Regions from separate parts of the Streptomyces sp. CNZ287 genome, predicted to be linked through region 2. Evidence: predicted binding sites of a transcription regulator. Region 2 holds the regulator's gene; the other holds the start of a gene.
What was found. Region 2 encodes HspR, which represses chaperone genes until heat shock. Its sites were predicted from a motif close to TTGAGNNNNNNNNNCTCAA; they were not measured.
Positions count from the first base shown of each region.

Region 1: lon (endopeptidase La) is a predicted target of HspR. The motif match lies at 13,407-13,425, and genes of this name have one in related genera.

Region 1 is NZ_VISV01000001.1:60,915-76,700, reverse strand. Features, by position in the region: gene FB457_RS00310 (SAV_2336 N-terminal domain-related protein) at 1-922, shown strand, start outside; gene FB457_RS00305 (hypothetical protein) at 989-1,210, shown strand; gene FB457_RS00300 (FxsB family cyclophane-forming radical SAM/SPASM peptide maturase) at 1,412-2,656, shown strand; gene fxsT (FxSxx-COOH system tetratricopeptide repeat protein) at 2,723-5,677, shown strand; gene FB457_RS35590 (alpha/beta fold hydrolase family protein) at 5,699-5,908, opposite strand; partial or broken gene FB457_RS35780 (alpha/beta fold hydrolase) at 6,058-6,201, opposite strand; gene FB457_RS00285 (multifunctional oxoglutarate decarboxylase/oxoglutarate dehydrogenase thiamine pyrophosphate-binding subunit/dihydrolipoyllysine-residue succinyltransferase subunit) at 6,451-10,284, opposite strand; gene FB457_RS00280 (sensor histidine kinase) at 10,588-11,718, opposite strand; gene FB457_RS00275 (response regulator transcription factor) at 11,715-12,464, opposite strand; gene FB457_RS00270 (class I SAM-dependent methyltransferase) at 12,576-13,340, opposite strand; gene lon (endopeptidase La) at 13,449-15,786, shown strand, end outside.
Region 2 is NZ_VISV01000008.1:195,319-211,104, reverse strand. Features, by position in the region: gene clpB (ATP-dependent chaperone ClpB) at 1-434, opposite strand, end outside; gene FB457_RS17200 (hypothetical protein) at 1,326-2,327, shown strand; gene FB457_RS17195 (helix-turn-helix domain-containing protein) at 2,359-3,339, shown strand; gene FB457_RS17190 (hypothetical protein) at 3,347-4,312, shown strand; gene FB457_RS17185 (helix-turn-helix domain-containing protein) at 4,530-4,847, opposite strand; gene FB457_RS17180 (NACHT domain-containing protein) at 5,068-8,310, shown strand; gene FB457_RS17175 (heat shock protein transcriptional repressor HspR) at 8,319-8,789, opposite strand; gene dnaJ (molecular chaperone DnaJ) at 8,795-9,982, opposite strand; gene grpE (nucleotide exchange factor GrpE) at 10,025-10,816, opposite strand; gene dnaK (molecular chaperone DnaK) at 10,813-12,678, opposite strand; gene FB457_RS17155 ((Fe-S)-binding protein) at 13,058-15,358, shown strand; gene FB457_RS17150 (FG-GAP repeat protein) at 15,614-15,786, shown strand, end outside.

The DNA.
Region 1 (15,786 bases), on a different contig from region 2:
CGCCGCGGCCGACCTGCGTACCGGCGTCGACCTGCTGCGCATGGAGGGCGGCCCGGAGCTGCGGCGCCAGGAGTGCGAGGCGCTGCTCGACCTGGCGGAGGCGAACACCACCGCGGCCGGCGACGCGGGCGCCGCCCGCGCGCTCGCCGCGCTCGACCGCGCCGGGCGGCTGGCCGCCGCGCTCGACGACTACCGGCTCCAGGCCGAGAGCCTGCGCCGCAAGGCCCGGGTGCGGATCGCGGAGTTCACCCGCGGCGGCGGCGCCGAGCTGCTGGTCGAGGCCGACGGCTGGCTGACGGACGCGCTGGCGCTGCTGCCGCCCGGCGCGGCGCTCTACGGCGAGGTCCTGACCGAGCACGGCGAGCTGCTGCTGCGCCGCGGCCGGCTGGCCCCGGAGGACGCCGGGCTGCGCGGCCGGGCGGTGCCGGTGCTGCGCGAGGTGCTGGCGGAGACGCCGCAGCGCCATCCGGACCTGCCGCGGCGGCAGTTGCTCTTCGGCCGGGCCCTGCGGTTGCGCTACGAGGCGTCCGGCACCCGCACCGACCTGTACGAGGCGGAGTGGGTGCTCGACCGGGCCGCGCGGGAGGACGACGCGCCCGCACGGGTGCGCGCGCAGGCGTGGCTGGAGCTGGGTGACGTGCAGCTCCTCATCGACATAAGGACCGAGTTCCGGCAGCGGCAGGAGCGGGCGGCGGACTGCTACCGGCGCGCGGCGATGCTGGCCGAGGAGGCGGGCGACGCGGAGGAAGCCGCCCGCGCGCACCACCGGCGCGGGCAGATGCTGGAGCCGACCGCGGGGCGCGCGGTGGCGCTCAGGGCGTACCGGGACGCCTGGGAGCAGTGGAGCCGCGCGGAGCAGACGGAGAGCGAGGGGGCGCTGGTGACCCGTGAGCAGATCCGCGCCCTCGAAGCCGGCGGCTGACCCGCCTCCGTTTTGCTGCACGACTGTTCGGGGAAGGACTCTCACACCCTTCCGGAGGAGAACAGCGTGGAGAACCCCCTGTCGGCGAAGCCGGACGGGATACCGTCAGCCGCAGGCTCGGCCGTCCGTCTGCCCGACTTCAGCGACGTCGACGTGTACGCGGTGGCCGCCCGAGGCGAGCCGCCGGTACTCGCGGGAGCCGTCGCCCACCTGCTCCGCAACTGGCCGTCCGACAACGATGCCGCAGCCTACTTCGAGAACGGCGGCAAACCCGGCGACGGCGGTTGACCGGCCGACCGACGTCACCGCGCATGCTCCGGCCGACTCCACCTGAAGCCCGCCGACGAAGCCGGGCGGCCGGATTGCGGCAGATTCCGTACAGAAACAGTCAGTTGGGCTGCTGCCGGGTTTCACCTATATGACTAATGCGCCATGCATTCAGGGGCGGTGGGTCGTCACCGTCCGGACTCGGGGGGACCGGGGAGTCGCATGGACTACGGAGGCACGGGCGCGGAGGAGGAGGCGCCCTGGCCCGGTCGGCTACTGGACGTCGACCGGCTTCGCGCCGCCGGGGTGCGGGCGGTGCCGTTCCGGCAGTTCATCCTGAAGGTGCACAGCCGCTGCAACCTCTCCTGCACCTACTGCTACGTGTACCACGGCGCGGACAGCGGCTGGCGGGGGCGCCCTGCCCTGATGCCGGAGGCGGTCACCCGCCGCACCGCCCAGCGCATCGCTCAGCACGTACGCGCCCACGGGCTGCGTCGGATCCACCTCGTGCTGCACGGCGGCGAACCTCTGCTCGCCGGCGCGGCCTCGCTGGTCCGGCAGACGACGGTGGTGCGCGCGGCGCTGCCGGCCGGATGCGCCGTCGTCGCCGGCGTGCAGACCAACGGCACGCTGCTCACCGAGTCCGCGCTGGAGACGCTCGCCGCCGGCGGCATCCGCGTCGGCCTCAGCGCCGACGGCGGTACGTCCGAGCTGAACAGCCGCCGCGTCGACCACGCCGGGAGGCCCGCCTGGCCCGCCCTGGAGCGCGCGGCCCGGCTCCTGCGCCGGCATCCCGAGAGCTACGGCGGCATCCTGTGCACGGTCGACGTCACCGCCTCGCCGGGCGCGGTGCTGGACTCGTTGTGCGCCCTGGATCCGCCGGTCATCGACTTTCTGCTACCGCACGCCAACTGGTCGGCGCCGCCCGCCCCGGTGCCGGGCCGCGGCCCCACCCCGTACGGCGACTGGCTCTGCGAGGTCTTCGACCTGTGGTGGAACCTGCCCCGGCCGTCGCCCCGGGTGCGGATGTTCACCGAGATCCTCGGGCTGCTGCTGGGCCGGCCGAGCGGCACCGAGTCCGTGGGCCTCTCGCCGGTCACGGCGCTCGTGGTCGAGACCGACGGCGCCATCGAGCAGATCGACTCGCTCAAGTCCGTATACGAGGACGCGGCCGGCACCGGTCTCGACGTCTTCCGCAACTCCTTCGACGAGGCGCTCAACCACCCGGGCATCGCCGCCCGGCAACTGGGCCTGCGGGCGCTGTCCGCGCAGTGCCGGAGCTGCGCGGTCGTCGGGGTGTGCGGCGGGGGCAACTACGCGCACCGCTTCCGGGCCGGCGAGGGGTTCCGCAACCCCTCCGTGTACTGCGCCGATCTGGAGCGGCTCATCAGGCACGTCGCTCACCGTCTGGCGGCCGCGGTCGCGGGGCAGCGGAAGGTGACGGCGGGCCCGCCGTGCGTGAGCTGACGGGCCACCAGATGGGGTACTGTGCCACGAGGACGGCCTGCCTCGGCACGGGAGGGAGACGGTCGTATGGCCAAGCCCATCAGCATCAGTTACGCGGGCTTCAACCGGCCCTGGGCGGCCTGGATCGCCCATCAGCTGGAGTTGCTCGGACAGCCCACCTCGATGCTGCGCTGGAGTCCGGAGGCCGGGCGCCCGCTCGCCGACGAGCTGGCGGGGTTATTGGCGGCGCCCGACCGCATCCTGCTGGTGCTCGACGACTGGTTCTTCGGCCTCGGTCCGCGCGGCGAGGACGAGTGGAACGAAGCCCTGCGGACGATCATCCCACAGCACGGGCACCGGTTCGCCGCCGCCAGCGTGGCCACCGACATGCCGGTCGCCGCCGCGGCCCTGGCGCCCGTGGACCTCCGCGATCTCGGCACCGTCGAAGCCAGGCGCCGCGTCCTCACCCGGCTCGGCATCGACCCGGAGGCGCCGGTGCGCCCGGACCGCGAGCCGGAGCGCGCCCCGCGGTTCCCCAACGACCCGCCCGTAGTCTTCAACACCCCCCGCCGCAACTACCGCTTCACCGGCCGCGACGACATCCTGGAACAGCTCCACGGCACGCTCTCCGCCGCCGGCCAGGGCGCCAGGATCGCGCTGTCCGGCATCTCCGGCGTCGGCAAGAGCCAGATCGCCGTCGAGTACACCCACCGGTTCGGCAACGACTACGACGTCGTCTGGTTCGTCAACGCCAGCTACCGCATGACCGCCCGCGAGCAGCTCGCCGACCTCTCCGTACGGCTGAACCTCCCGGTCGGCAGCAACATCGGCGACCGGCTCCGCCGGGTCCGCGACGCACTGCGCTCCGGCCGCCCGTACCGCCGCTGGCTGGTGGTCTTCGACAGCGCCGACGAGATGGAGCTGATCGACGACATCATCCCCGAGGGCGACGGGCACGTGCTCATCACGACCCGCACCCGGGACTGGGCCGTCAGCGGCGGCGCCGAGGAGATCGAGGTCCCGCACTTCACCCGGGCGGAGAGCACCGCCTTCGCGCGCCGCCGCGCGCCCCGGCTCACCGAGACCGAGGCGGACGGACTGGCCGAGGCCGTGCAGGACCTGCCGTTGGTGCTGAGCCAGACGGCGGCGTGGCTCGACTCCAGCACGATGGCCCCGGCCGACTACATCGAGCTGCTGCGCGAGAAGGAGCCCGGCAAGTTCGGCATCAGCATCGGCTCCGACTACCCCATGGGCTTCCTGACGAGCTGGTCGATAACGCTGAACGGGATGCGCGAGAAGACGCCGGCCGCGGCGGCGATGCTCAACCTCTTCGCGTGCTTCTCCCCGGACAGCATTCCGGTGTCCCGCATCGTCGAGCGCAGCGACCAGTTGCCGAGCCATCTGGCGGAGCTGGCCGGCGATCCCATCAGCTGGCACTCCGCCCTGCGCCGCCTGTCGGAATCCACCGCGGTGACGATCGACTACCTCACCGAGCCTTCGCCGGAGACCGAGGTCGAAAAGGTTCAAATGCACCGTCTCTACCACCGCTTCCTGCGGAGTGATCTCCCCGAGGACGAGCGGGAGGCGATGTCGGCGACCGCCTGCCGGATCCTCGCGGCGGCCGACCCCCGCCGTCCCACGGACACCCGGGAGTGGGGGAGGTACGCCGAGCTGCTGCCCCATCTGGAGTCGGCCGGCGCGCTGGAGAGCGCCGAACCGGCGGTGCAGGAGCTGGTCCTCAACTGCATCGACTACCTGCTCCAGCGCGGCGAGTACCGCGCCGCCCTGAAGATGTGCGAGCTGACGCTCGCCCCGTGGACCATCCGGCTCGCACCCACGCACAGCTCGATGATCACCTTGGTGCACCGGCACGCTGAGGCGCTGCGCAACCTCGGCCGCTTCCGCGAGTCCGAGGCCGTCGGCCGTCGGCTGGTGGACGTGCTGAGCCCGGTGCGCGACGAGGAGGACCCCGACCTGCTGATGGCCAGGAACGGCCTGGGCGGCGCGCTGCTGGGCCTCGGCGAGTACGAGGTGGCGCGCCGGGTCTTCGAGGACATCCGGCAGAAGTACGCCGGCCTCCTCGGCGCCGACCATCCCCGCACCATGTCGCTGCGGAGCAACCTCGCCTCCGCCCTCGCCCTGCTCGGCCGGTACCAGGACGCGCTGGAGATCTACCGCGTCCTGCTGGTCGAGCGGGAGCGGCGGCTCCGCACGCGCCACCACCAGACGATGGCCTCCGGCACGCGCTACGCCTGGATGCTCCGCCTCCTCGGCCACTACGAGGAGGCCCACTCCCGGCAGCAGCGCAACGCCGCGCTGCACCGCCAGATCATGGGCGAGCACAACCCGCAGACGCTGCGCGCCGAGCACAACCTCGCGCTGTGCCTGCGCCGCCTCGGCAAGCTCGCCGAGGCCGACCGCGCCATGGAGTCCGTGGTCGAGCGCTTCACCCAGGTCCAGGGCCCCCGGCACCCGGAGACCCTGATGGTCGAGGCCGACTACGCCACCTTCCTGCGCGAGCACCGCGACCTGCACCGGGCCCGGGAGCTGGCCGAGTCCGTCAACCGGCGGTACGAGGCGATGCTCGGCGAGCAGCACCCGTACACCGCCGGCACCCTCGGCAACGTCGGGCTGGCCCTGTGGCCCACCGGCGACTGGCAGGTGGCCTCCGAGATCGCCGAGCTGGCGCTCACCCGGATGACCGCGGCCGTCGGCCCCGCGCACCCGTGGACGCTGGGCTGCGCGCTGAACGCGGCCGCCGCCCGCAACCGGCTGGACGCCCCCGACCACGCCGAGGAGCTGAGCCGGCAGACGGTCGACACCGTCAAGGAAGTCCTCGGCGCCCGGCACCCTATGGCGCTGTCGGCGATGATGGCGCTCGCGGACGACCTGCGGTCGCTGCGCCGCTCGCAGGAGGCGAAGAAGGTGGAGCGGGAGGCGATGCAGAACCTCAGCGACACGCTCGGCGTCGACCACCCGCACACCCTGGCGTCGCGCCGCCGGGAGCGCCCGTACTGGGACTTCGAGCCGCAGCCCACGTAGGACAGGGGAGTATCGGCCCGCTCAGCGCAGGAAGTCGAGCAGCAGGCGGGTCATCTCCCCGGGACGCTCCTCGAAGATCCAGTGACCGCTGTCTGCGACGACCTCGCCCCTGACGTCGGTCGCGTACCGGCGTACCTGGTCGGACACGGTCTGGCCGAGGCTGTTCTCGGCGCCGACGGCGAGCACCGGCATGGCCGGCGGCCGTACGGCGAAGGCGCGGTTGGCGGCCACGTCCTGGGCCAGGGTCCTGAACCACTCGAAGCTGGCCCGCAGATGGTCCGGTTCCGCGAGGCACCGGGCATCGTCCCCTTGTCGTAGCCGCCCGCGGGCGCACTCGCTCCCGCGCCACGCAACGACGGCACGATCACGGTGAAGTGTTCCGCCAGCCCGGGGATGACCGCCCGGTACTCGCACCAGGTCTGGGGGTAGCCGTGGAGCAGCACCAGCGTCGGTCCGTCGCCGGACCGCACGTACTCGACGACCTCTGCGTTCACGTGCGCTTCGCGGGGCGAAAAGGGGGCCATGGGGCGGACGTACGCGGGCCCGCGGGCACCGTCGCTTCCGCCGGGCGCGTCGCTCGGCGGATTGGTCCGCTCGTGTGACCTGCCGGGGTTCCCGCACCCGCCTTGCGCGTGGCGAAGTGGCGTCATCGGCCCCGGGCGAGCCGCGCGGCAGGCGGATCCGCGCAGACGAGATGGGCCCCGCGCAGCGCGCGGGGCCCTTCTGCGCGGTGGTACGGAACCGGGGCCGCCGGGCCCGTACCACCGCGGGACTCAGAGGTCGAAGACCTCGGCCATCAACTGGGCGTGCTCCGCCTGGTGGCGCTTGGCCGAGCCGACCGCGGGGGACGACGACGACGGGCGCGAGACCCGGCGCAGCCGGTCGGCGTTCGGCACCGGCCCGGAGCCGATGATCAGGTCCAGGTGGTCGACCAGGTTGAGCGCGATGAACGGCCACGCGCCCTGGTTGGCCGGCTCCTCCTGGGCCCAGACGAACGTCGAAGCGCCGCTGTAGCGCGCCAGCTCCGCCTGGATCTCCGTGCCGGGCAGCGGGTACAGCCGCTCCAGCCGGACGATCGCGGTGTCCTGCGCGCCGCGCTTCTGCCGCTCGGCGTCGAGGTCGTAGTAGACCTTGCCGGAGCAGAAGACGACCTTGCGGACCGCCGCCGGCTCGACCGAGTCGTCGCCGATGACCGGCCGGAAGCCGCCGGAGGTGAACTCGTCCGTCCGCGACGCCGCCGCCTTCATCCGCAGCATGGACTTCGGGGTGAAGACCACCAGCGGCTTGTGGTGCGGGTTGTGGACCTGCCAGCGCAGCAGGTGGAAGTAGCTTGAGGGCAGGGTGGGCATCGCGACGGTCATGTTGTTCTGCGCGGAGAGCTGCAGGAACCGCTCGATACGGGCCGAGGAGTGGTCCGGGCCCTGGCCCTCGTAGCCGTGCGGCAGCAGCAGCACGACGCCGGAGGACTGGCCCCACTTCTGCTCGGCGGAGGAGATGAACTCGTCGACGACGGTCTGCGCGCCGTTGACGAAGTCGCCGAACTGGGCCTCCCAGAGCACCAGGGAGTCCGGGCGGGCCAGCGAGTAGCCGTACTCGAAGCCCATCGCCGCGTACTCGCTGAGCAGCGAGTCGTAGACGTTGTAGCGGGCCTGGTCGGGGGCGAGGTAGTTGAGCGGGGTGTAGTCCTCGCCGGTCTTCTGGTCGACGAGCACCGCGTGCCGCTGGCCGAACGTGCCGCGGCGGGAGTCCTGGCCGGCGAGCCGGACCGGGGTGCCCTCCATCAGCAGCGAGCCGAACGCCAGCGTCTCGCCCATGCCCCAGTCGATCGTGTTGTCCTCGACCATCGCCACCCGGCGCTGCAACTGCGGCAGCAGCCGCGGGTGCACCGACACCTGGTCGGGGAGGCTGACCTGGGAGTCGGCGATCCGCTTGACGACCTCCTCGGAGACGGCCGTCTCCACGGCGACCGGGAAGCCGGGCAGCGCGTGCGGCGGCACCTCGGCCGGCGCGGGCGTCTCGGTGGCGTCCCGTACCTCGGTGAAGACCTTCTCCAACTGGCCCTGGAAGTCCTGCAGCGCCTGCTCGGCCTCTTCCATGGTGATGTCGCCGCGGCCGATGAGCGACTCGGTGTAGAGCTTGCGCACCGAGCGCTTCTTGTCGATCAGCTCGACCATCTGCGGGTTGGTGAACTGCGGGTTGTCGCCCTCGTTGTGCCCGCGGCGGCGGTAGCAGATGAGGTCGATGACCACGTCCTTGTTGAACGCCTGGCGGTACTCGAAGGCCAGCCGCGCGACGCGCACGACGGCCTCGGGGTCGTCGCCGTTGACGTGGAAGATCGGCGCCTCGATCATGCGGGCCACGTCCGTGGCGTACATCGAGGAACGCGCGGACTCCGGCGGGGCGGTGAAGCCGACCTGGTTGTTGATGACGACGTGCACCGTGCCGCCGCAGCGGTAGCCGCGCAACTGCGACATGTTGAGCGTCTCGGCCACCACGCCCTGGCCGGCGAACGCGGCGTCGCCGTGGAGCGCCAGCGGCAGCACGGTGAAGTCGGTGCCGCCCTTGCCGATGATGTCCTGCTTGGCGCGGACCACGCCCTCCAGGACCGGGTCGACGGCCTCCAGGTGGGACGGGTTGGCGGTGAGCGAGACCTTGATCTGCTCGCCGTCCAGGCCGGTGAACGTGCCCTCCGTGCCCAGGTGGTACTTCACGTCGCCGGAGCCGTGCATCGACTTCGGGTCGAGGTTGCCCTCGAACTCGCGGAAGATCTGCGCGTACGACTTGCCGACGATGTTCGCCAGCACGTTGAGCCGGCCGCGGTGCGCCATGCCGATGACGACCTCGTCGAGGCGGGACTCGGCGGCGGCGTCGATGACCGCGTCCAGCAGCGGGATGACGGACTCGCCGCCCTCCAGCGAGAAGCGCTTCTGGCCGACGTACTTCGTCTGCAGGAACGTCTCGAACGCCTCCGCGGCGTTCAGCCGGCGCAGGATGCGCAGTTGCTCCTCGCGCTCCGGGGTGTCATGCGGGCGCTCCACGCGCTCCTGGATCCACTTGCGCTCCTTCGGATCCTGGATGTGCATGTACTCGATGCCGGTGGTGCGGCAGTACGAGTCCCGCAGTACGCCGAGGATGTCGCGCAGCTTCATCATCGACTTGCCGGCGAAGCCGCCGACGGCGAACTCCCGCTCCAGGTCCCAGAGCGTCAGGCCGTGCTCGGTGACGTCGAGGTCGGGGTGCTTGCGCTGCTTGTACTCCAGCGGGTCGGTGTCGGCCATGACGTGGCCGCGGACCCGGTAGGAGTGGATCAGGTCGAAGACCCGGGCGGCCTTGGTGACGTCGTCGTCGTGGCTGGCGTCGATGTCGCGGAGCCAGCGCACCGGCTCGTACGGGATGCGCAGGGACTTGAAGACCTCGTCGTAGAAGTCGTTCTCGCCCAGCAGCAACTGGTGCATGATCCGCAGGAACTCGCCGGAGGCGGCGCCCTGGATGACGCGGTGGTCGTACGTCGAGGTGAGCGTCATGACCTTGGAGACGCCCAGCTTGTTCAGCGTGTCCTGGGAGGTGCCCTGGAACTCGGCGGGGTAGTCCATCGCGCCGACGCCGAGGATCATGGACTGGCCGGGCATCAGCCGGGGCACGGAGTGCACGGTGCCGATGCCGCCGGGGTTGGTGAGCGAGCACGTCACCCCGGTGAAGTCGTCCATGGTGAGCTTGTTGGACCGGGCGCGGCGGACGATGTCCTCGTACGCCTGCCAGAACTCGAAGAAGTTGAGCGTCTCGGCCTTCCTGATGGCCGCGACGACGAGCTGGCGGTCGCCGTTGGGCTTCACCAGGTCGATGGCCAGGCCGAGGTTGACGTGCTCGGGCTTGACCAGGGTGGGCTTGCCGTCCTTCTCCGCGAAGGAGTGGTTCATCGACGGCATCAGCTTCATCGCCTGGACCATCGCGTACCCGATGAGGTGCGTGAAGGAGACCTTCCCGCCGCGGGCGCGCTTCAGGTGGTTGTTGATGACGATGCGGTTGTCGAAGAGGAGCTTCACCGGGACCGCGCGGACCGAGGTGGCCGTCGGCAGCTCCAGGGAGGCGTTCATGTTCTTGGCGACGGCGGCGGCGGGGCCCCGGAGGGTGACCAGCTCGGGGCCCTCGGGTGCGGCGGCGGGCGCCGGGGTGGCGGGCTTCGCCGGCTTGGCCGCGGGCTCGGCGGGCGCGGCGGCCGCGGGCCTGGCCGGCGGCCGGGCCACGGGCCGGCCGTCGACGGCCGGCGGCGCGGCGGGCGCGGGGGCCTGCTGCGGCGGCGCGGCGGGGGCCTGGGCCGGAGCCGCTTGGGCCGCGGGGGCCGCCTGGGCGGGGGCCGGGGGTGCGGCGGGCGGGGGCTGCGCCGTCTGCGTCGCCGCCCCCTGGTTCCCGCCGGCGGTGCCCGGCTTGTAGTCGGCGAAGAAGTCCCACCAGGCCCGGTCCACCGAGTTGGGGTCCTGGAGGTACTGCTGGTAGATCTCGTCGACGAGCCACTCGTTGGGACCGAAGGCGGCAGCAGGGTCCCGGCCCTGGCTGGGCTCTTCGGTACGGACGCTCGACGAGCTGCTCTTAGGGGACTGTGACGACACGGCGGCAACCGCCCTCTTCCGCTTCACAAGGTGATGGACAGCGGAAAACAAGGCTACGCCCCTGGAGCAGGAACGTGCAGGCCGCACCCGCCGGAGGTCGCGTAAGTCACAATGCGAACGTGGTTTGGACCCCGGAATTGGCGGGAAATACTGAGAGTTTGCCTGCGTGCGGCATGGGAGCATCGAGGTGCTGGCGCCGCGTCCCGTCCTCGTACCGGGCCGTTCACCGGCTGCTCGGCCGCCGTTGCGGATCCGTTACCGCGCCCGGCCAAGGTCAAGTGTAGGTCAAGTGCCGAACGAGCGTTAACCCGGAAGAGTGAGCTTGATCCGGCAGCCACGGGGTGATTCGGCCACCCCGATCCGGCCGCCGTGCAGATCCACCGCCCAGCGCGCGATGGCCAGCCCCAGCCCCGTGCCGCCGCCGTCCGCCCCGTGGCCGCCGAGCACCCCGTTCTCCCGGCCGCGGTTGAAGCGCTCGAAGACCCGGTGCCGCTCGGCCGCGGGGATGCCCGGGCCCTCGTCGAGCACCTCCACCTCCAGCGCGTCCGGCTGCGCGCCGGCACGGGCGCGCACGGTGACCCGGCCGCCGGGCGGGCTGTGCTTCACGGCGTTGTCGATCAGATTCGCCATCACCTGGTGCAGCCGCTCCGGGTCGGCCCGTACGGACAGCTCCGGCGGCGAGACGTCCAGGTGCAGCCGGACGTCGCCCCGCCCGCGGGGGCCGGGGACGTCGCCGTCCCCCTCCGGCGCGCCCGCCGTGCCGTGCGCGCCGGTGCCGAAGTGCGCCTCCTTCAGCACGCCCGCGAGATACGGCTCCACCGCGAACCGCCGCAGCCGCAGCGGCACCACCCCGCTGTCGATCCGCGACAGGTCCAGCAACTGCTCCACCAGCCGGCCCAGCCGCTCCGTCTGGCGCAGCGCGGTGCGCATCGTGTCCGGATCGGCCTCGGAGACGCCGTCGACCACGTTCTCCAGCACCGCGCGCAGCGCGGCGATCGGGGTGCGCAGCTCGTGCGAGACGTTGGCGACCAGCTCCTTGCGGTGCCGGTCGACGGACTGCAGGTCGGCCGCCATCCGGTTGAACGTCTGCGCCAGCTCGCCGAACTCGTCCCGGCGGCGGGTCGCCAGCCGGGCGGTGTAGTCGCCGTGCGCCATGGCCCGGGTGACCGCGGTCATCTGCACCAGCGGCGACGTCAGCCGCTGCCCCACGAACTGCGTGATCAGCAGCGAGGCGATGAGCGAGAAGACCGTGATGAGCCGGACCTCGGTGGAGGAGCGGATCGCCACCCACACCAGCCCGGTGGCGATCACCACCGAGCCGATGACCAGCGCGCCCAGCGCCGCGTTCACCGACCGCACCGGGTCCAGCGGGCGCAGCGCGTCCCACACCCGGCCCCAGAAGCCCGGCTCCCCGCCGCCGTCCGGCACCGTCATGTGACGGGGGTCTCCAGCGCGTACCCCACGCCGTGCACCGTACGGATCCGCTCCGCGCCTATCTTGCGGCGCAGCGCCTTGATGTGGCTGTCGACCGTCCGCGTCCCCGACGCGTCCTCCCACTCCCAGACCTCCACGAGGAGCTGCTCGCGGGAGAGCACCGCCCGCGGCTGGTTGGCCAGGCACGCCAGCAGCTCGAACTCCGTCGGTGTCAGATGCACGTCGTCCCCGCCGACCCGCACCCGCCGCTCGGTGTGGTCGATCTCCAGCTCGCCCAGGCGCAGCGTGTCGTCCCGTGCCGCGCCCGCCGCCAGCGTGGCCCGCTCCACGCGGCGCAGCAGCACGTGCACCCGCGCGGCCAGCTCACGCATGGAGAAGGGCTTGGTCATGTAGTCGTCGGCGCCGACGCCGAGGCCGACGAGCATGTCCGTCTCGTCGTCCCGCGCGGTCAGCATCAGCACCGGCACGAGCCGCTGGGCCTGCACCCGGCGGCACACCTCCAGCCCGTCGAAGCCGGGCAGCATCACGTCGAGTACGAGCAGGTCGGGCGCCCACTCCGCGGCGGTCGCCACCGCGGCCGGGCCGTCCCCTGCCGTACGCACCTGGAAGCCCTCGGCGCGCAGCCGCGCCGATATCGCCTGCCCGATGGTCGGGTCGTCCTCCACGACCAGCACCCTGCGCTGGGCACCGGGCGTCACTGCGGCCGCGTGGTCGGCGCGGCCGTTCAGGCCCTGTCTGTCTGCCATGTGTTCGTGGCCCTCGCCGTCTCTTCCCCGTAGGCCCTCCGGTTCAGCTAGCAGCGTATGGGGAGGCGACACGCCTCGGCTACGGAACGGAGAGCCCCCGCCCGGGGTTCCCTACGCGCCGCCCGCCTCGCCGTCCACCTCGTCGTCCGGCGGGCGGACGGCGAGGTGGACGGCGTCGGGGGCGCCGCGGCGTACCGGGATCTCCTCGGTGCGTACGGCCGTGAAGCCGGCGGAGCGGAGTGCGGCCTCGAAGGCGGGGGAGGGCCGGGCCGACCAGACGGCGAGGACGCCGCCGGGGGTGAGGCGGTCCCGGCAGGCGGCGAGGCCGGCGGGCGCGTACAGGCCGGAGTTGCCCTCGGTGACGGTCCAGTCGGGTCCGTTGTCGATGTCCAGGCAGACCGCGTCGTAGCGGTACGGGGCGGTGGCGAGGTGGTCGAGGAGGTCGGCCTCGACGAGTGAGACGCGGGGGTCGGCGAGGGCCGCGCCGCTGAGGTGCGCGAGGGGCGGGGCCCCGGACTCCGGGCCGGCCGCGGGTACCTGGCCTGCCGCGGGTCCGGTGTGCCACTCGATGACCGCCGGCTCGCGCTCGACCACCGTGATCCGCCCCCAGCGCGGGTCCGCCGCCGCCTCGGCGAGCGAGAAGCCCACGCCGAGACCGCCGATCAGCACCGCGGGCGCCGTCGCCGCCGGGTCCAGCGCCCCGGACGCGGCCCGGATCAGCAGCCGCTCGGAGCGGCCGTCGGAGGTGTCCATGAGGAAGACGCCGTTCGCGATGATCTCGTGGTGCGGACCGTGCCGGCGCAGCACGACCTCCCCGTACGGGCCGGACCTGCGGTCGACCGTCACCGCGCCGGCCGCGTCGTTCTCGCTGCTCATGGCCCCCATCCTGCCCGATCGCTGACAGCGAACAGACCGCCGGGAACATCCCGGCGCCCCTCCGGGTTGAGCGCATGTAACTCAACTTGCATGCCGAAGGGGAGATCAATGGCTACTGAGTCCGGTTCCAGCACGCCGCTGGCCCTGCCCGTCCTGCCGCTCGATGACGAGGTCGTGCTCCCCGGCATGGTCGTGCCGCTCGACCTCTCCGACGGCGAGGTGCGGGCCGCGGTCGAGGCCGCCCAGGCCGCGGCGCGCGGCAGCGGACGCAAACCCCGGGTCCTGCTCGTCCCGCGGGTCGACGGCACCTACGTGGGCACCGGCGTCCTCGGCCGCGTCGAGCAGGTCGGCCGGCTGGCCGACGGCGACCCCGGTGCGCTGATCCGCGGCGTCGCCCGGATCCGTATCGGCGCCGGCACCACCGGCCCCGGGGCCGCGCTGTGGGTGGAGGGCACCGAGATCGAGGAATCCGTCCCCGACCCCGTCCCCGGCGCCGTCACCGAGCTGACGAAGGAGTACAAGGCGGTCGCGACCGACTGGCTGCGCAAGCGCGGCGCCTGGCAGGTCGTCGACCGCGTGCAGCAGATCGACGACGTCGGCCAGCTCGCCGACAACTCCGGATACTCGCCGTTCCTCACCATCGAGCAGCGCGTGGAGCTGCTGGAGACCGCCGACCCGGTGGCCCGCCTCAAGCTCGCCACCCAGTGGCTGAAGGAGCACCTGGCGGAGCAGGACGTCGCCGAATCCATCGCCAAGGACGTCCAGGAGGGCGTCGACAAACAGCAGCGCGAGTTCCTGCTGCGGCGCCAGCTCGAGGCCGTGCGCAAGGAACTGCGCGAGCTGAACGGCGAGCCCGAGGGCGAGGAGTCCGACGACTACCGCGCCCGCGTCGAGGCCGCCGACCTGCCCGGGAAGGTCCGCGAAGCGGCCCTGAAGGAAGTCGGCAAGCTGGAGCGCAGCTCCGACGCCTCGCCCGAGGGCGGCTGGATCAGGACGTGGCTCGACACCGTCCTGGAGATGCCGTGGAGCGAGCGTACCCAGGACGCGTACGACATCACCGGCGCCAAGGAGATCCTGGACGCCGACCACGCGGGCCTGGAGGACGTCAAGGAACGCATCACCGAGTACCTGGCGGTGCGCAAGCGCCGCGCGGACCGGGGCCTGGGCCTCGTCGGCGGCCGCCGCGGCGGCGCCGTGCTCGCACTCGTCGGCCCGCCCGGCGTCGGCAAGACGTCCCTGGGCGAGTCCGTGGCGCGGGCCATGGGCCGCAAGTTCGTCCGGGTCGCGCTCGGCGGCGTCCGCGACGAGGCGGAGATCCGCGGCCACCGGCGCACGTACGTCGGCGCGCTGCCCGGCCGCGTCGTCCGCGCCATCAAGGAGGCCGGCTCGATGAACCCGGTCGTCCTCCTGGACGAGATCGACAAGGTCGGCTCCGACTTCCGCGGCGACCCGGCCGCGGCCCTGCTCGAAGTCCTGGACCCGGCGCAGAACCACACGTTCCGCGACCACTACCTGGAAGTCGAGCTGGACCTGTCCGACGTCGTCTTCCTGGCCACCGCGAACGTCCTCGAAGCCATCCCCGAGGCGCTGCTGGACCGGATGGAACTGGTCCGCCTCGACGGCTACACCGAGGACGAGAAGGTCACCATCGCCCGCGACCACCTGCTGCCCCGGCAACTGGAGCGCGCGGGCCTGGAAGCCGGCGAGGTCGCCGTCGACGACGACGCCCTGCGGAAGCTGGCAGGCGAGTACACCCGCGAGGCGGGCGTACGGAACCTGGAGCGCGCCCTCGCCCGGCTGCTCCGCAAGATCGCGGCGCAGCACGAACTGGGCGACGCGAAGCTGCCGTACACGGTCGGCGTCGACGCACTCCGCCCGCTGATCGGCCGGCCGCACCACACCCCGGAGTCCGCCACCGACCCCGCGGAGCGCCGCACGGCGGTCCCGGGCGTGGCGACGGGCCTGGCGGTGACGGGCGCGGGCGGCGACGTCCTCTACATCGAGGCGTCGCTGGCCGACCCCGAGTCGGGCGCGTCGGGCCTGACCCTGACGGGACAGCTCGGCGACGTGATGAAGGAGTCGGCGCACATCGCGCTCTCCTTCCTGCGCTCGCGCGGCGCGGAGCTGGAACTGCCGGTGGCCGACCTGAAGGACCGGGGCATCCACCTGCACGTGCCGGCGGGCGCGGTCCCGAAGGACGGCCCGAGCGCGGGCATCACGATGACGACGGCGCTGGCGTCGCTGCTGAGCGGCCGGCAGGTGCGCACGGACGTGGCGATGACCGGTGAGGTGTCGCTGACGGGCCGGGTGCTGCCGATCGGCGGCGTGAAGCAGAAGCTGCTGGCGGCGCACCGGGCGGGGGTCACCACGGTGATCATCCCGAAGCGGAACGAGCCCGACCTGGACGACGTCCCGGCGGAGGTGCTGGAGAAGCTGGAGGTCCACC
Region 2 (15,786 bases):
CGGATCTTCTCGAACGCCTGCACGAGCGCCTTGGCGCTCGCCCCCTGCTTCTTCAGCAACTCCTTGGCGGCACCGCCCTCGGCGGCGACCCCGATGAGCAGGTGCTCGGTCGACACATACTGATCGCCGAGCTTCCGCGCCCGCTCGGCGGCATCGGCCACGACGGCGAGCAACTCCCGGTCCGCCCGCGGCGGCGACACGGTCGCCCCCTGCACACTGGGCAACCCGCCGAGCAGCGCCTCGGCCCCGGACCGCACGGCGGCCTGGTCGGCGTCGACGGCGGCCAGCAGGTCCTGAAGGTTCTCGTTGTCCGCCACGTCGAGCAGGGCGAGCAGCAGATGTACGGGGGTGATGTCCGGATTGCCGCCGGACACGGCACGGCTGTTGGCGCCGGCGATCGCTTCCTGGCTCTTGTTGGTCAGCTCCGCGTCCACTGCTGTGTGCTCCTCCTTGCCGGGGTGCCGGTCCTGGGTACGCCTCGGCCGCACTCGGCGTGCCTGAGGCCACGTAGCTAAGTTGAGTCTACTCCACTCAACTCCAACCCGGCACCGGCAACCGGCGACCGCGACGCGCCCGCCGCCCTCTAAGCATGCGCGCAGGAACACGCAAAAGCGGTGCCATCGCGGGGTTGCGTCCGCGATGGCACCGCTGGTGTGCCCTCGGGCGATCTGGACACGGGGGATACCGCCCGGTCAGGCACAGTGGGGGGTGATGCTCTCGCTATCAGGTACGCCGTCGGCTGCTACGGGAACGTGATCCTCTTCGCCAAGATTGACGAAGATCACGCCGCAGCGCACCACGCAGCGCACGTAACGCCCCGACCTCCGGCGGAAGGCCTGGACGACCCCGCTTCCGTCACGCAGGATGGTGATCGGCTCTCCGAGGAGGGCAACCGCCAACCTGTCTCCGGCACGGGGCACCGCCGTAGCGAGATCGACGGAGTGCCAATGGTTCTCCGTCTTTCGGCGGTGGTCTGGGTTCATCGTGATACCTGTGTCTGTTAAGTCCTTGTCTGTCTGAGGTTGTCAATGTCCAGTCCCCGGGCTAGCCCCAGGTCGGGTCTTGCTGTGCCGCCACCGCCGCCTGGTCCGAACCCTGCTCACCCGGACCGGCATTGGAGCCTGCGCCAAAGGGACTTGCTATGACGCTGAGTACAGCCGCAGTCACGAATGCAACTGCCCACCGTGTCAGTCTTTTTGCCATCGGGAGTCCCGGCCTCCCTAATGAATCCGCTTCCCACAGAAGAAGGTGCCTCACGCGAAGGCTGTTCACCACCTCTGCACTGCATCATGTTCCTGAATCACATCTTCCTGTGGGAAGGATAAATGGGCAAAAATCAAGGCGAATCAGACCATCCTCATGGATACGCCGACCTCTGTACCGCGAGTTCGGAGCTTTACGCCCGCGCGCTGCGGGCCGGGCGCGTCTCCCGGTCGGAGGGAGAAGAGGTGCCGTGTCTGATCGACCTGATGCTGCTCCTCCCTGACCCGGACGACTCACGATGGCTCCGGCCGGTACCTCCGTCCACCGCTCTGGCCCGACTTGAGCACCCCATCGAGCGCGAGATTCAGGAGCGCAGGGACCAGACCCTAGCGCTGGCGGACGCGTTCGAACCGTTCCTCTCCATCACTCAGGGACGCACCACCGTCAGCAGCGCCATCACCGAACTGAGCGGCGTGACCAACATCGACGCGATCGTCGGCAGAGCGACGGCGGAGTGCGAGAAGGAACTCCTCACCGTCCAGCCGGGTGGGACCCGCCCCCCGGAGCTCCTCGACAAGGCGGTGGACCGGGTGCGTCCGCTGGTCGACCGCGGCGTGCGCATTCGGAGCCTCTACCAGCACACCGCACGGCACAACTACGGCCTGCTCGCCTATCAGGAACGGGTCGCCAACGACCTCATGGAACTGCGCACGCTCGAGGAGCTGGTCGATCGTCTGATCATCATCGACCGCAAAGTCGCCTTCGTTCCCGCGCACCGTGACCGGCCGGTGAAGTTGAACCGGGATTCGGCGGTGGAGGTCCGGCATCCCGGTCTCGTCGAGTACTTCGTCGGCGTGTTCCATCACCTCTGGCAACTCGCCACGCCCCTCGACGAGGATGTGCACTACGAGCACCCGGAGCCGGACGGCATAACCGGTGTCCAGCGCAGCATCGCCAAGTTGCTCGTCGAAGGGCACGTCGACGAGGTCATCGCCGACCGGCTCGGCATGAACGTCCGCACCTGCCGCGCCCATATCGCCAAGCTCGCCACCACCCTCGGCAGCAACGGCCGGGCCCAACTCGGCTACCTCATCGCACGCTCCGGCATCCTCGACCAGTCCTGACCTCAATCACCGCTCCTGGGAGTACACGGAGATGCACGCAGGGCACGATCACGAGCACGGCCACAGCCTCCAAGAGCCCTGCCCGGCTGCCCGCGAGGCATACACCGTTGCCGTGCGTGACGGCCGGATAGCGGCTGCGGACGCGCGGAGCGCACCGTGCCTGAGCGACCTCGCCCTTCTCTCTCCCGACCCCGACGACCCGGACTGGCTGCTGCCGGTCCCCGCAGCCGACGCCATGATGGGGCTTCTTGTATCCCGGGAACGGGAGATCCGTGAGCGGCAGCAGCACGCGGCCGATCTCGCGAAGAGCTTCAGCCGGTTCATCGATATCGGCATCGAGGTCGCCTCCGACAACTCACCGATCACGGTGCTGGAGGGCCTCGGCACGATCAACACCGCGCTGGATCTGGCGGTCGGTGAGTGCTCATACGAACTTCTCACCATCCAGCCCGAAGCGGCCACGCGCGGCGCCCGTGCCCTCGGCGAGGCACTGCAGCGAGTCCGCCCGCTCGCCGAGCGCGGCGTACGGATGCGCACCCTCTATCAGCACGCTGCCCGTGAAGCGCCCATGACGCTGGCGTACCTGCGGTTCGTCGGCCCACAGCAGGTCGAGGTCAGAACGCTTGAGGAGATCATCGAGCGCCTTATCATCGTCGACCGCCAAGCGGCTTTCCTTCCGGCCCGCCCGGACCGCCAGGTCGCCCTGGAACTCCGCCACCCCGGGCTCGTCTCCTATCTCGTGGGCGTCTTCGAGCAGTTCTGGCAACTGGCCACCCCCCTGGAGGAAGCCGCCTACACGGACGCCACCCACGAGGGCATCACCGGTGTCCAGCGCAGCATCGCCCGCCTGCTGGTCGAGGGCCACCTCGACCAGAACATCGCCCGCCGCCTCGGCATGAACGTCCGCACCTGCCGCGCCCACATCGCCAAGCTCGCTTCCGCACTGGGCAGCAACAGCCGTGCACAACTGGGCTATCTCATCGCCCGCTCCGGCATCCTCGACGAGACCTGAGAGAGACATGTCCCACCCCCACCACACCACCGGCCTCTGCGCCCCGGGGAGGAAGCTCTACGCCTCGGCCCTGCGCTCCGGCCGCATCTCACACGAGGCCACGGCGACCGCGCCGTGCCTCTTCGACCTGGACCTGTTACGGCCCGAGCCCGGCGACACCCAGTGGCTGGTGCCGACGCCTCCGACGCAGGCGCTCGCCGGGCTCGTCGAGCCCCTTGAAAGAGAGCTGGGCGAGTACCGGCTTTTCGTGTCCGCGCTCGCCGACACGGTCGAGAAGCTGACGTCGCTCGATCCGGACGACCCGGCCACCTCCGCGTTCACCGTCTGGACGGGGAAGGAGCGGATCGACGCCGCCCTCGCGCGGGCCCTGGAGGACTGCACGGAGCAGTTCCTGGCCATCCAGCCGGCCAGCGGGCGGACCAACTGGAACCCCGCGACGATGCGCACCACCACCCACCGCGTCCGGCGGATGAGCGAACGCGGCGTCACACAGCGGATCCTGTACAACCACACGTACCGGCACCACCCGAGTCAGCTCGCCTACCTGGACGAGCTGAGCGACACCGGGCTGGAGGTACGCACCCTGGAGGTCATGCCCGAGCGACTCCTCATCGTCGACCGGGACATCGCCTTCCTCCCCGCGCAGCCGAGCCGCGAGGTGGCCATGGAGATCCGCCACCCGGGCCTGGTCTGGTTCCTGCGCGCCATCTTCGAGTACTTCTGGGAACTCGGCGTCCCATGGGGCCGCCAGCCCCCCGAGCACGACACCCGGGGAGGCATCACCGGCGTCCAGCGCAGCATCGCCAGGCTGCTCGTCGAGGGCCACCTCGACGAGGCCATCGCCCGCCGCCTCGGCATGAACGTCCGCACCTGCCGCGCGCACATCGCCAAGCTGTCCACCGCCCTCGGCAGCGACAGCCGCGCCCAACTCGGCTATCTCATCGCCCGCTCCAGCATGCTCGACAGGGCCTGACCCGTGGGGGTCTCCGGAGCCGGTACAGCCACGCCCCCGGCACACCCCGCGAGCGCGGGCGGGCGGAACCGGGGGGAGAGGGCGGAGGAGCGGAGTCGCTGGTGCGCGTGAGGCCGGGAAGCGAGCGCACCAGCGCTCCGTCCGAGGGGTGCCGCCGGCGCCCGCGTACGACGATGGCAGGTCGCCTCCGCGGCGCCCCAGAGGGCACTGGCCCTCATCATTCACGAACGTGGCGCCCCCGGCCATTGCCTCTTGGGGCAACCCGGTCGGGGCCCGCCACGGCCGGCATCAGGGCGCGGCGGTGGCGGTCGGCGACCAGGGCGGCCTGGACGCGGGACTCCACGTTCAGCTTGCGGCAGATGTTCGTCAGATGGGCGCGGACCGTCCGCTCCGCCACCCCCAGTTGCGACGCCAGCCGGCGATTGGTCGGGCCGTCGGCGAGCAGGAGGAGCACCTCGCGTTCCCGGTCGGAGAGGAGCGCGAGACCGACCGGGGGAGCCTGTCGCGCCGTGTTGTCCGCAGCGTGATACCTCACAATATGAACTCCCGGACCAACTGAGCCGTACGTACGTCACGTTCGGCGACTTGTCCCCGTTCTCCACCAGAACATTGGCTTACCGTCCGTATCAACTCCACCCGAACCCAGCATCATCTTCCTGAAATTCATAATGCTGAGGGTGTACATAGCCGAACGAACCGGACCTTCGGCGAACACCGCCGGTGACCTGTCACCGCCCGCTTATATCGTCTGCCCCATGGAACCCGCAGCCGTCGGCGCCAGGCTCGCGTCCGCGGTCGTGGCGCCCCTCGTCCGGCGGCTGTTCCGCAGCGAGGGCCCCGGGGCGGGGCTCGCCGGGCGGCCGGTGCGGATGGCAGCGCTGGTGTCGTTCCGCGGCGAGCGCCGGGAGCTGGACGAGGACGGCCTGCGCAAGCTCGCCGGCACGCTCGTACGCCGCGCCCTCGACGGCCCCGGAGGCGAACCCGCCCCCGTCCCCGCCGGCGAGGCCGAAGCCGTCGCCGGCGCGCTCGCCCGCAGCCTCACCGCCCTCGGCGACCTCGACCTGGACGACGTACAGGCGGTCCAGCTCGGCCCCGAAGCCCTCGCCCGCCGGCTCCGCCGCGCCGCGGCGCAGCGCGGCGGCGATCCCGTACGCGAACTCTCCGCCGACGCCGCCTCCTTCCACGACACCCTCCTCGACACGGCCTGCCTGCACATCCTGCACTTCTTCAGCCAGCGCTCCACCTTCGTCGCCCGCACCCTCGTCGAGCAGTCCCGCCGCCAGGCCGACCAGATCGCCCGCCTCGACGCCCTCATCGCCCGCACGCCGCTCCCCGCCGCACAGGACGCGGCCTTCGAGCGCGAGTACTTCGCGTACGCCGCCAAGAAGCACGGCAGGCTCACCATCTACGGCGTCGATCTCGCCGACTCGCCCGCGAAGTGGCCGCTGGACGTGGCGTATCTGCGGCTGGAGGCCGCCGCCTCGACGCAGGCCGCCCCGTCCCCGTTCCCCTTCGACGACACCGACCCCCTCTCCGACCCCGTGCTCCCCGCCGACCAGGCCCTCGCCGCCTACGAGCGCGTCCTGCTCCGCGGCGCCGCCGGCTCGGGCAAGACCACCCTCGTGCAGTGGCTCGCCCTCTCCGCCACCCGCGCGGGCTCCGGCGCGGAACACTCCATGGACTACCTCGCAGGGCGTGTCCCCTTCGTCCTGCCGCTGCGCACCCTCACCCGGCACGGCCAGCGCCTCCCCGCCCCCCGCGACTTCCTCTCCGCCACCGGCAGCCCCCTCGCCGGCGCGCAGCCCGACGGCTGGGAGCACCGCGTGCTCACCGCCCGCCGCGGGCTGCTCCTCGTCGACGGCATCGACGAGGTCCCCCGCGCCGAACGCGACCGCACCCGCCGCTGGCTCTCCGACCTCGCCGACGCCTACCCCGGCAACCGCTGGCTCGTCACCTCCCGCCCCTCCGCCGTCGGCGAGGACTGGTTGGCCGCCGAGGGCTTCACCGAGCTGACCCTCGCCCCCATGCGCCCCGCGGACCTCACCCGCTTCATCGCCCGCTGGCACGAGGCCGTACGCGCCGGAGCCGTCCGCACCGGCGCCCCCGCCGCGGACGACGCGCAGCTCACGGCGTACGAGCAGCAGCTCACCGCCGCCGTGCGGCACACCTCCGATCTCGGCCGGCTGGCCACCAACCCGCTGATGTGCGGCCTGATGTGCGCCCTCAACCGCGCCCGCCGCGGCTACCTCCCGCGCGGGCGCAAGGAGTTGTACGAGGCCGCCCTGTCGATGCTGCTCAGCCGCCGCGACCGCGAACGCGACATGGCCGTCCCCGACCTGCGCGAGGAACCCCAGCTCCAGGTCCTCCAGCGGCTCGCGTACTGGCTGATCCGCAACGGCCGCACGGAGCTGGACCGCGCCCGCGCCGAGTCCCTCGTCGCCGCCGCCCTCCCGGCGGTCCCGGAGGTCGCGGCCCTGGGCGACGCGGCGGCCGTACTGGAGCACTTCCGCGACCGCAGCGGCCTCCTGCGCGAACCGGCCCCGGGCGCCGTCGACTTCGTCCACCGCACCTTCCAGGACTACCTCGGCGCCCGCGCGGCGGTGGAGGAGGGCGACATCGGCGTCCTGGCCGCGCACGCGGCGGACGACCAGTGGGAGGACGTCATCCGCATGGCGGTGGCCCAGGCCCGCCCGCGGGAGCGCGAGGAGATCCTGCGGGAGCTGCTGGCGGCGGCGGAGCGGCGGGAGGGAGTCGAGGGGGTACGCATCCGGCTGCTGGCCGCCGCGTGCCTGGAGCACGCGGCGGAGTTGGCACCGGGCGTGCGGGAGGCGGTGGAACGGGCGACGGAGGCGCTGATCCCGCCGAAGACGCCGGTGGAGGCCCGGGCACTGGGCGCGGCGGGACCGCTGGTGCTGGACCTGCTCCCGGGCCCGGAGGAGGCGGGCGAGGAGGCGGGCGACGAGAGCGCGGCCCTGATCGCCGCCGCCGCAAGTCACGTGGACTCGGACCGCGCCATCGCGTTCCTCGCCCGCTACGCCGACCATCCCTCGCTCGGCGTACGCAGCCAACTCGTCTGGGCCTGGCACCGCTTCGACACCGAGGAGTACGCGGACGAAGTCATCGCCCGCCTCGACCCGGACGGGCTGTACTTCACCGTCACCTCCGACGCCGAGTTGCGCGCCCTGCGCAGACTCGGCGGACGCCCGATGGTCGACGTGCGCGGCCCGCTCGACCCCGTCGGGCTACAGGACGGACTCGCCGCAACCCGCCTCACGGATCTGATCGTCCGCAACCAGCCCAGGCTGATGGATCTCGCCTTCCTACGCGGGCAGAGCGAGCTGCGCTACCTGCGGCTGAACGAGTGCGCCGACCTGTACGACGCCTCGGCTCTGGCCGGGTTGCCGCTCACCGTCCTCATCCTCGACACGGTGCCGGGCCTGGTCGAGTCCGTACCCGGGCTCCTCGCCAACCACCCGCAGTTGGAAGCCCTCTCCCTGTCGCCGGAGCGGCGCCGCCCGCTGGACCTCGACACACTGCCAGCCCTGCCGGCACTGTCGACACTCAATCTCCTGACCGCCCGGACCGCCGGGCTGCACCCCCTGGCCAGGCACCCCGGACTCCGCCATGTCTACCTGGGCTGGCGCCACGAGGCCACCGCGTACGACTGGCCGGCCCTGGCCGCGCTCCCGCTGCTCGAAGGGCTCCGGTGCCGGCCGGACCTGCTGACCGTCGCCCCCGCCGACGCCACGCTGCCGGGCATCACGTTCCTCGGCCTGGTCGGCGACCGGCCCGCCGACGAACTCGACCTGAGCCGGTTCCCGTCCCTCTTCCCCCGGCTCGACCACCTCGTGCTCGACCTGCCGCCGGGCAGCGGCCCGCTGGAGCTCTCCCCGCTCGCCGCGCTCGGCACCCTGCGCGAGGTCTCCCTGCGCCCGCACATGAGAAACCTCCACGCCGGGCTCCCGCCCCGCGTGGAGGTCACCTACCTCGCCGACTGAGCCGCGGCTCAGCCCCGCTTCTTCTTCGGCTTCCACACCACCAGCGCGCTCGTCTGCTGCACCTGCTGGTACGGCACCAGGTCCCGCCGGTACGACGCGTGCACCTGCGCCTCCCGCTGCGCCATCGCGGAGGCCGCACCGTCCAACGCGTCCGTCAGCTCCGCCACCTTCGCCTGGAGCGCGGCGACCTGCGTCTCCAGCTCGATGATCCGCTTGATCCCGGCCAGGTTGATGCCCTCGTCCTGGCTCAGCGTCTGGACCTGCCGCAGCAGCGCGATGTCCCGCGCCGAGTAGCGCCGGCCGCGGCCCGCCGTGCGGTCCGGGGAGACCAGGCCCAGCCTGTCGTACTGGCGGAGGGTCTGGGGGTGCAGGCCCGAGAGTTCCGCGGCTACGGAGATGACGTAGACCGGCGTCTCCTCGGTCAGCTCGTACGGGTTGCGGCCGCGGGGGGCGCCGCGTCCGCCGTTTCTGCCGTTCATCGTCGTCAAGCTCCCTTCGCGGCCTTGAACAGCTCCGCGCGCGGGTCCTCGCCCGCGGTCGCCTTCCGGTACGACTCCAGCGACTCGCGCGCCGTGCCGTCCGTCTCCTTCGGCACCGCCACTTCGACGGTGACGAGCAGGTCCCCGCGCGTGCCGTCCTTGCGGACGGCGCCCTTGCCGCGGGCGCGCATCGTGCGTCCGTTGGGCGTGCCCGGGGGCAGCTTCAGGGTGACCGGCGGGCCGCCGAGCGTGGGCACCTTGATGTCCGCGCCGAGGGCCGCCTCCGGGAACGAGACGGGGACCGTCACCAGCAGGTTGTCGCCCTTGCGGCCGAAGACCGGGTGGCCGTCGACGTGCACGACGACATACAGGTCGCCGCCGGGGCCGCCGCGCTCGCCCGGGCCGCCCTTGCCGCGCAGCCGGATCCGCTGCCCGTCCTGCACCCCCGCGGGGATGCGGACCTGCATCGTGCGGGACGACTTGGCGCGGCCGCTGCCCTTGCAGACGTCGCAGGGGTCCTGGGCGATGAGCCCGCGGCCCTTGCAGTCCACGCACGGGTCGGTCAGCGAGAAGCCGCCACCGCCGCCGCGGGAGACCTGACCGGTGCCCACGCAGGTCGGGCAGACCCGCGGGGAGCCGTTCTTGTCGCCCGTGCCGGCGCAGGTCTTGCAGGGGGCGGACGACGACATCCGCAGCGGGACCGTGGCGCCCTCGATGGCCTCCGTGAAGCTGAGCGTGACCTCCGACTCGATGTCCTGGCCCCGGCGCGGCTGCGTACGCCCGCCACCGCGGTTGAACAGCCCGCCGAAGACGTCGCCGAGACCGCCGCCGAAGCCGCCGGTGGTGGTCTGGCCGCCGCCGGGGGCGCCGGGGCCCGAGCCGCCGAAGAGGTCGCCGAGGTCGAAGTTGAACGAGCCGTTGCCGCCCCCGCCCGGACCCGGGCGGAAACCGCCGTTGCCGAAGAGGGTGCGCGCCTCGTCGTACTCCTTGCGCCGCTGCGGGTCGCCGAGCACGTCGTTGGCCTCGGAGACCTCCTTGAAGCGCTCCTCGGCCGCGGCGTCGCCCTTGTTGGCGTCCGGGTGGTACTGCCGGGCGAGCTTGCGGTACGCCTTCTTGATCTCGGCCTCGGTGGCGTCCTTCGGGACGCCGAGAACCTTGTAGTAGTCCTTCTCGATGAAGTCCTTGGTGCTCATTCCCGGCGTCCCTCCTCTCGTCCCTCGGCGGCCGTTACGGCGTCACCCCTCGTCCGGGCCACCGCTGTCCGTCTCTCCGCCGGACCCCGGCTTCGCGGGTCCGGAGGCGTCCGAGCCGCCGCCGTCCGCGGCGCCGGCGGATTCCGGTCCGCCGTCGTCCGCGTCCGCCTGCTTCTCGTCCGGCTTCTCGCCCTCCTTGCCCTGCGACCCGGGCGTCGCCCCCGGCTGCGGCTCCGCCACGGCGACCCGCGCGGGCCGGATCGTACGCTCGCCGATCCGATACCCAGGCTGGAGAATCTGCACGCACGTCGTCTCGGACACATCCGGCGAGTAGCTGTGCATCAGCGCCTCGTGGATCAGCGGGTCGAAGGGCTCGCCCTCCTTGCCGAACTGCATGAGGCCCATCTTGGCGACGACGGTCTCCAGCGACTCGGCGACCGACTTGAACCCGCCGACCAGTTCCTCGTGGTCCCGGGCCCGGCCGATGTCGTCGAGCACGGGCAGCAGCTCGGTCAGCAGGTTCGCGTTCGCGACCTCCTTGACCGCCACCCGGTCCCGCTCGACCCGCCGGCGGTAGTTCTGGTACTCCGCCTGGAGCCGCTGCAGGTCCTTCGTCCGCTCGTCGAGCGCCTTGCGGGTCTCGTCGAGACGAGCCGCAAGCGGGCTGTTCGCGTCCCCGTTCCCGGCGGTGGCACCCGGCCCGGCTCCGTCGGCGCGCCGTGCGCCGGCGGGCGCGTTGCCCGCCCCGTCCGGGCCGCCCTGCTGTGCCTCCGCTGTCTTTGCGTCGGTGGGGACGTCGGGCTTCTCCTCGAAGCCCGGGGTCTCCTCCGTCACGCGGCACCACCCTTGGGCTTGTCGTCGTCCACGATCTCGGCGTCGACGACGTCGTCGTCGGCACCGGCGGGCGCGTCCTGCTGCGCCTGCTGGGCGCCCTCGCCGCCGGCGGCGGCGGGGCCGGACGCCTGGGCGTCGGCGTAGAGCGCCTGACCGAGCTTCTGGCTGGTGGCCGCGGCCTTCTCCGTCGCCTCCCGGATCGCCGCGGTGTCCTCGCCCTTCAGCGCCTCCTTGAGGTCGGAGATCGCGCCCTCGACCTCGGACTTCACGTCGCCGGGCACCTTGTCCTCGTTGTCCTGGAGGAACTTCTCGGTGGTGTAGACGACCTGCTCGCCCTGGTTGCGCGTCTCCGCCGCCTCGCGGCGCTTGTGGTCCTCCTCCGCGTACTGCTCGGCGTCGCGCATCATGCGCTCGATGTCGTCCTTCGGCAGCGCGGAGCCGCCGGTGACGGTCATCTTCTGCTCCTTGCCCGTGCCGAGGTCCTTCGCGGCGACGTGCATGATGCCGTTGGCGTCGATGTCGAAGGTGACCTCGATCTGCGGCACGTTCCGCGGGGCCGGCGGCAGGCCGGTCAGCTCGAACATGCCGAGCTTCTTGTTGTACGCGGCGATCTCGCGCTCGCCCTGGAAGACCTGGATCTGCACCGACGGCTGGTTGTCCTCGGCCGTGGTGAAGGTCTCGGAACGCTTCGTCGGGATCGTGGTGTTGCGCTCGATGAGCTTGGTCATGATGCCGCCCTTGGTCTCGATGCCGAGGGACAGCGGGGTGACGTCGAGCAGCAGGACGTCCTTGACCTCGCCCTTGAGCACACCGGCCTGGAGGGCGGCGCCGACGGCGACGACCTCGTCCGGGTTGACGCCCTTGTTGGCCTCCTTGCCGCTGGTCAGCTCCTTGACCAGCTCGGCGACGGCCGGCATGCGGGTGGAGCCGCCGACGAGGACCACGTGGTCGATCTCGCCCAGCTCGATGCGGGCGTCCTTGATGACGTTGTGGAACGGCGTCTTGCAGCGCTCCAGGAGGTCCTGGGTGAGCTGCTGGAACTGCGCCCGGGTCAGCTTCTCGTCGAGGTGCAGCGGGCCTTCGGCGGAGGCGGTGATGTACGGCAGGTTGATCGTCGTCTCGGAGGACGAGGAGAGCTCGATCTTCGCCTTCTCGGCGGCCTCGCGGAGCCGCTGCAGCGCCATCTTGTCCTTGGACAGGTCGACGCCGTGGCCGTTCTGGAACTGCTTGACCAGGTAGTCGACGACGCGCTGGTCCCAGTCGTCACCACCGAGGTGGTTGTCACCGTTGGTGGCCCTGACCTCCACGACGCCCTCGCCGATCTCCAGCAGGGAGACGTCGAAGGTGCCGCCGCCGAGGTCGAAGACCAGGATGGTCTGGTCTTCCTTCTCCATGCCGTACGCGAGGGCGGCGGCGGTGGGCTCGTTGACGATCCGCAGGACGTTGAGGCCCGCGATCTCGCCGGCCTCCTTGGTCGCCTGGCGCTCGGAGTCGTTGAAGTACGCCGGGACGGTGATGACCGCGTCGGTCACCTTCTCGCCCAGGTACGCCTCGGCGTCCCGCTTCAGCTTCTGCAGGATGAACGCGGAGATCTGCTGGGGGGTGAACTCCTTCTCGTCGATCGGCTGCTTCCAGTCGGTGCCCATGTGGCGCTTGACCGACCGGATGGTCCGCTCGACGTTGGTGACCGCCTGGCGCTTCGCGACCTCGCCGACGAGCACCTCGCCGTTCTTGGCGAAGGCGACGACGGACGGCGTGGTCCTGGCGCCCTCGGCGTTGGTGATGACGCTGGGCTCACCGCCCTCGAGAACACTGACGACAGAGTTCGTCGTGCCCAGGTCGATGCCGACCGCACGTGCCATGTTGTCTATCCTCCGGATCAGGTGCTCTGCCTTGAGCTGGACAGGCTCAAGGGTGCCATGCCGACCACGCCCGGCGCAATTCACCTGAGTCATCTCCACTCAAGTTTTGTGCGTCATTGCAGGTGGGAACGGGTTTTCGGGCTACGGGCCGAGGGTCCCGGCGGCGCCGGGGACGCGACGCACATCACCGGCCGGGCGGCTTCAGGGGGCCGGGGCCGCCCGGGTACCCTCAGGCGGAGAAGAGATAAGTTACCGCTTAGTAGTGGCTGGGTAAGCCGAGTATCAGGGCACGTACTCCACGTGCGGCCCGCACTCGCACGCAGCAGATTCAGCAGACACGCAGAGCAGACAGCAGAGCAGTCCGGTCGAGGAGCCCTCCATGCAGCTCGCCGCCATCGTCGTATCGCTGGTGATCACCGCGGTCGGCACCGCGCTCTTCGCTCGCGCCATCGGGCAGATCATCGCCTTCGTCCGGCTCGGCAAGCCGGTCCCCGCCGGCAGCCGCACGGACGACCCGGTCGCGCGCAGCACCACGCTGGCCAGGGAGTTCCTCGGCCACACCCGGATGAACCGCTGGGGCATCATCGGCATCGCCCACTGGTTCGTCGCCATCGGCTTCCTCACCCTGGTGCTGACCCTCGTCAACGCCTTCGGCCAGTTGTTCGTCGCCGACTGGCTGCTGCCGGTGATCGGCGAGTGGCTCCCGTACGAGCTGTACGTCGAGTTCATCGCGCTGATGACGACGCTCGGCATCCTCACGCTCATCGTGATCCGGCAGCTCAGCCTGCCGTCGAAGGCGGGCCGCAAGTCCCGCTTCACGGGCTCGACGATGTGGCAGGCGTACTTCGTCGAGTACGTCATCCTCGTCATCGGCATCTGCATCCTCGTGCTGCGCGGGCTGGAGGGCTCGCTGCACCACATCGGCGGGTACGAGGCCGCCTACTTCGCGTCGTACCCGGTCACCGCCGCGGTCGACGGGCTGAGCACCGGCGCCGTGCAGAACCTGGTCTACCTCTTCGCGATGATCAAGATCTCGACCTCCTTCATCTGGGCGCTCGTCCTCGGCCTCAACGCCACGATGGGCGTGGCCTGGCACCGCTTCCTCGCCTTCCCCAACATCTGGTTCAAGCGCAACGCCGACGGAGCGGTGGCCCTCGGCGCGCTCCAGCCGATGACCTCCGGCGGCAAGCCGATCGACTTCGAGACCGTCTTCGACGACGAGGACGGCGAGGAGACCGTCTTCGGCGTCAGCCAGGTCGAGCACTTCTCGTGGAAGGGGATCCTCGACTTCTCCACCTGTACGGAGTGCGGCCGCTGCCAGTCGCAGTGCCCGGCCTGGAACACCGGCAAGCCGCTCTCGCCCAAGCTGCTCGTCATGTCGCTGCGCGAGCACGCCGCCGCCAAGGCCCCGTACCTCCTCGCCGGCGGCGGCAAGTCCGCCGAGGGCGAGGAGAAGGCCACCGCCGAACAGCTCGCCGACGTACCGGCCGGCGCGCTGGCCGAGGCGGAGCGCGCGCTGATCGGCACCGCGGCGGAGCAGGGCGTCATCGACCCCGACGTGCTGTGGTCCTGCACCACCTGCGGCGCGTGCGTCGAGCAGTGCCCCGTCGACATCGAGCACGTCGACCACATCGTCGACATGCGCCGCTACCAGGTGATGATCGAGAGCTCGTTCCCGTCCGAGGCGGGCACGATGCTGAAGAACCTGGAGAAGAAGGGCAACCCCTGGGGGCTGGCCAAGAAGCAGCGGCTGGAGTGGACCAAGGAGCTGGCGGCGGACACGGGCATCGAGATCCCGGTCGTCGGCAGGGACGTCGAGGACCTCTCCGAGGTCGACTACCTGTACTGGGTCGGCTGCGCGGGCGCGCTGGAGGACCGGGCGAAGAAGACCACCAAGGCGTTCGCGGAGCTGCTGCACATCGCCGGCGTGAAGTTCGCGATCATGGGCGGCGACGAGAAGTGCACGGGCGACTCGCCGCGGCGGCTGGGCAACGAGTTCCTCTTCCAGCAACTGGGCGAGGAGAACGTCGCGATGCTCAACATGGCGTTCGGCGAGGACCCGGACGAAGGGGTGACGGTCGAGAAGGCGAAGAAGAAGATCGTCGCTACCTGCCCGCACTGCTTCAACACCATCGCCAACGAATACCCGCAGCTCGGCGGCCACTACGAGGTCATCCACCACACGCAGTTGCTCCAGCACCTCGTGGACGAGGGCCGGCTGGTCCCGGTGACGCCGGTCGAGGGGATCATCACGTACCACGACCCCTGCTACCTGGGCCGGCACAACAAGGTCTACACGCCCCCGCGCGAGATCATCGCCAAGGTGCCGGGCGTACGGAACGAGGAGATGCACCGGCACAAGGAGCGCGGCTTCTGCTGCGGCGCGGGCGGCGCGCGCATGTGGATGGAAGAGCGCATCGGCAAGCGGATCAACGACGAGCGTGTGGACGAGGCGCTGTCGCTGAACCCAGACATTCTCTCCACGGCGTGCCCTTTCTGCCTCGTGATGCTTACGGACTCCGTAAACGGCAAGAAGAACGCGGGAACGGCGAAGGAGTCGCTGGCCGTCGTGGACGTGGCGCAGCTTCTGCTCGACTCGGTGAGGACCCCGGCCCAGGAGCCGCCGGGGGACGGCACCGAGGCGGCGGAGAGCGAGCCGGAGCCGCAGCCGGCGACGTAGCGGTGCGGCGGCGCGGTACGGCGCCGTAGTACGGCGAGGAACGGCCGTACGGCGTGCGGCAGACGTGACGTAGGACGGAACGCCACAGGCAACCCCCCACGGCGGCCGGCTCCGTGAGCCACACGGGGCCGGCCGTGGGGTGTCAGGCGCCGGTGCTGGCGCATTGGTTGGTACAACCATCGCCGGGTGAGGCGTGTCGTATGACGCGGGAGTGAACGCGACCCGACCGTCAGACCCGCGCCGGAAGGACCCCCCATGCGTATCCGCACCCTCGCCGCCCTGACCGCCTGTCTCGCCACCGCCGGCTCGGCGGCCGTCTCCGCCCCGGCGGCGGGGGCGGAGGACCGGGACGGGACGGCGCCCGCCGTCTCGGCCGGCTCCGCGGGCTCCGCCGCCGACGCCCGTGCCGTACGGGCCGACTTCGACGG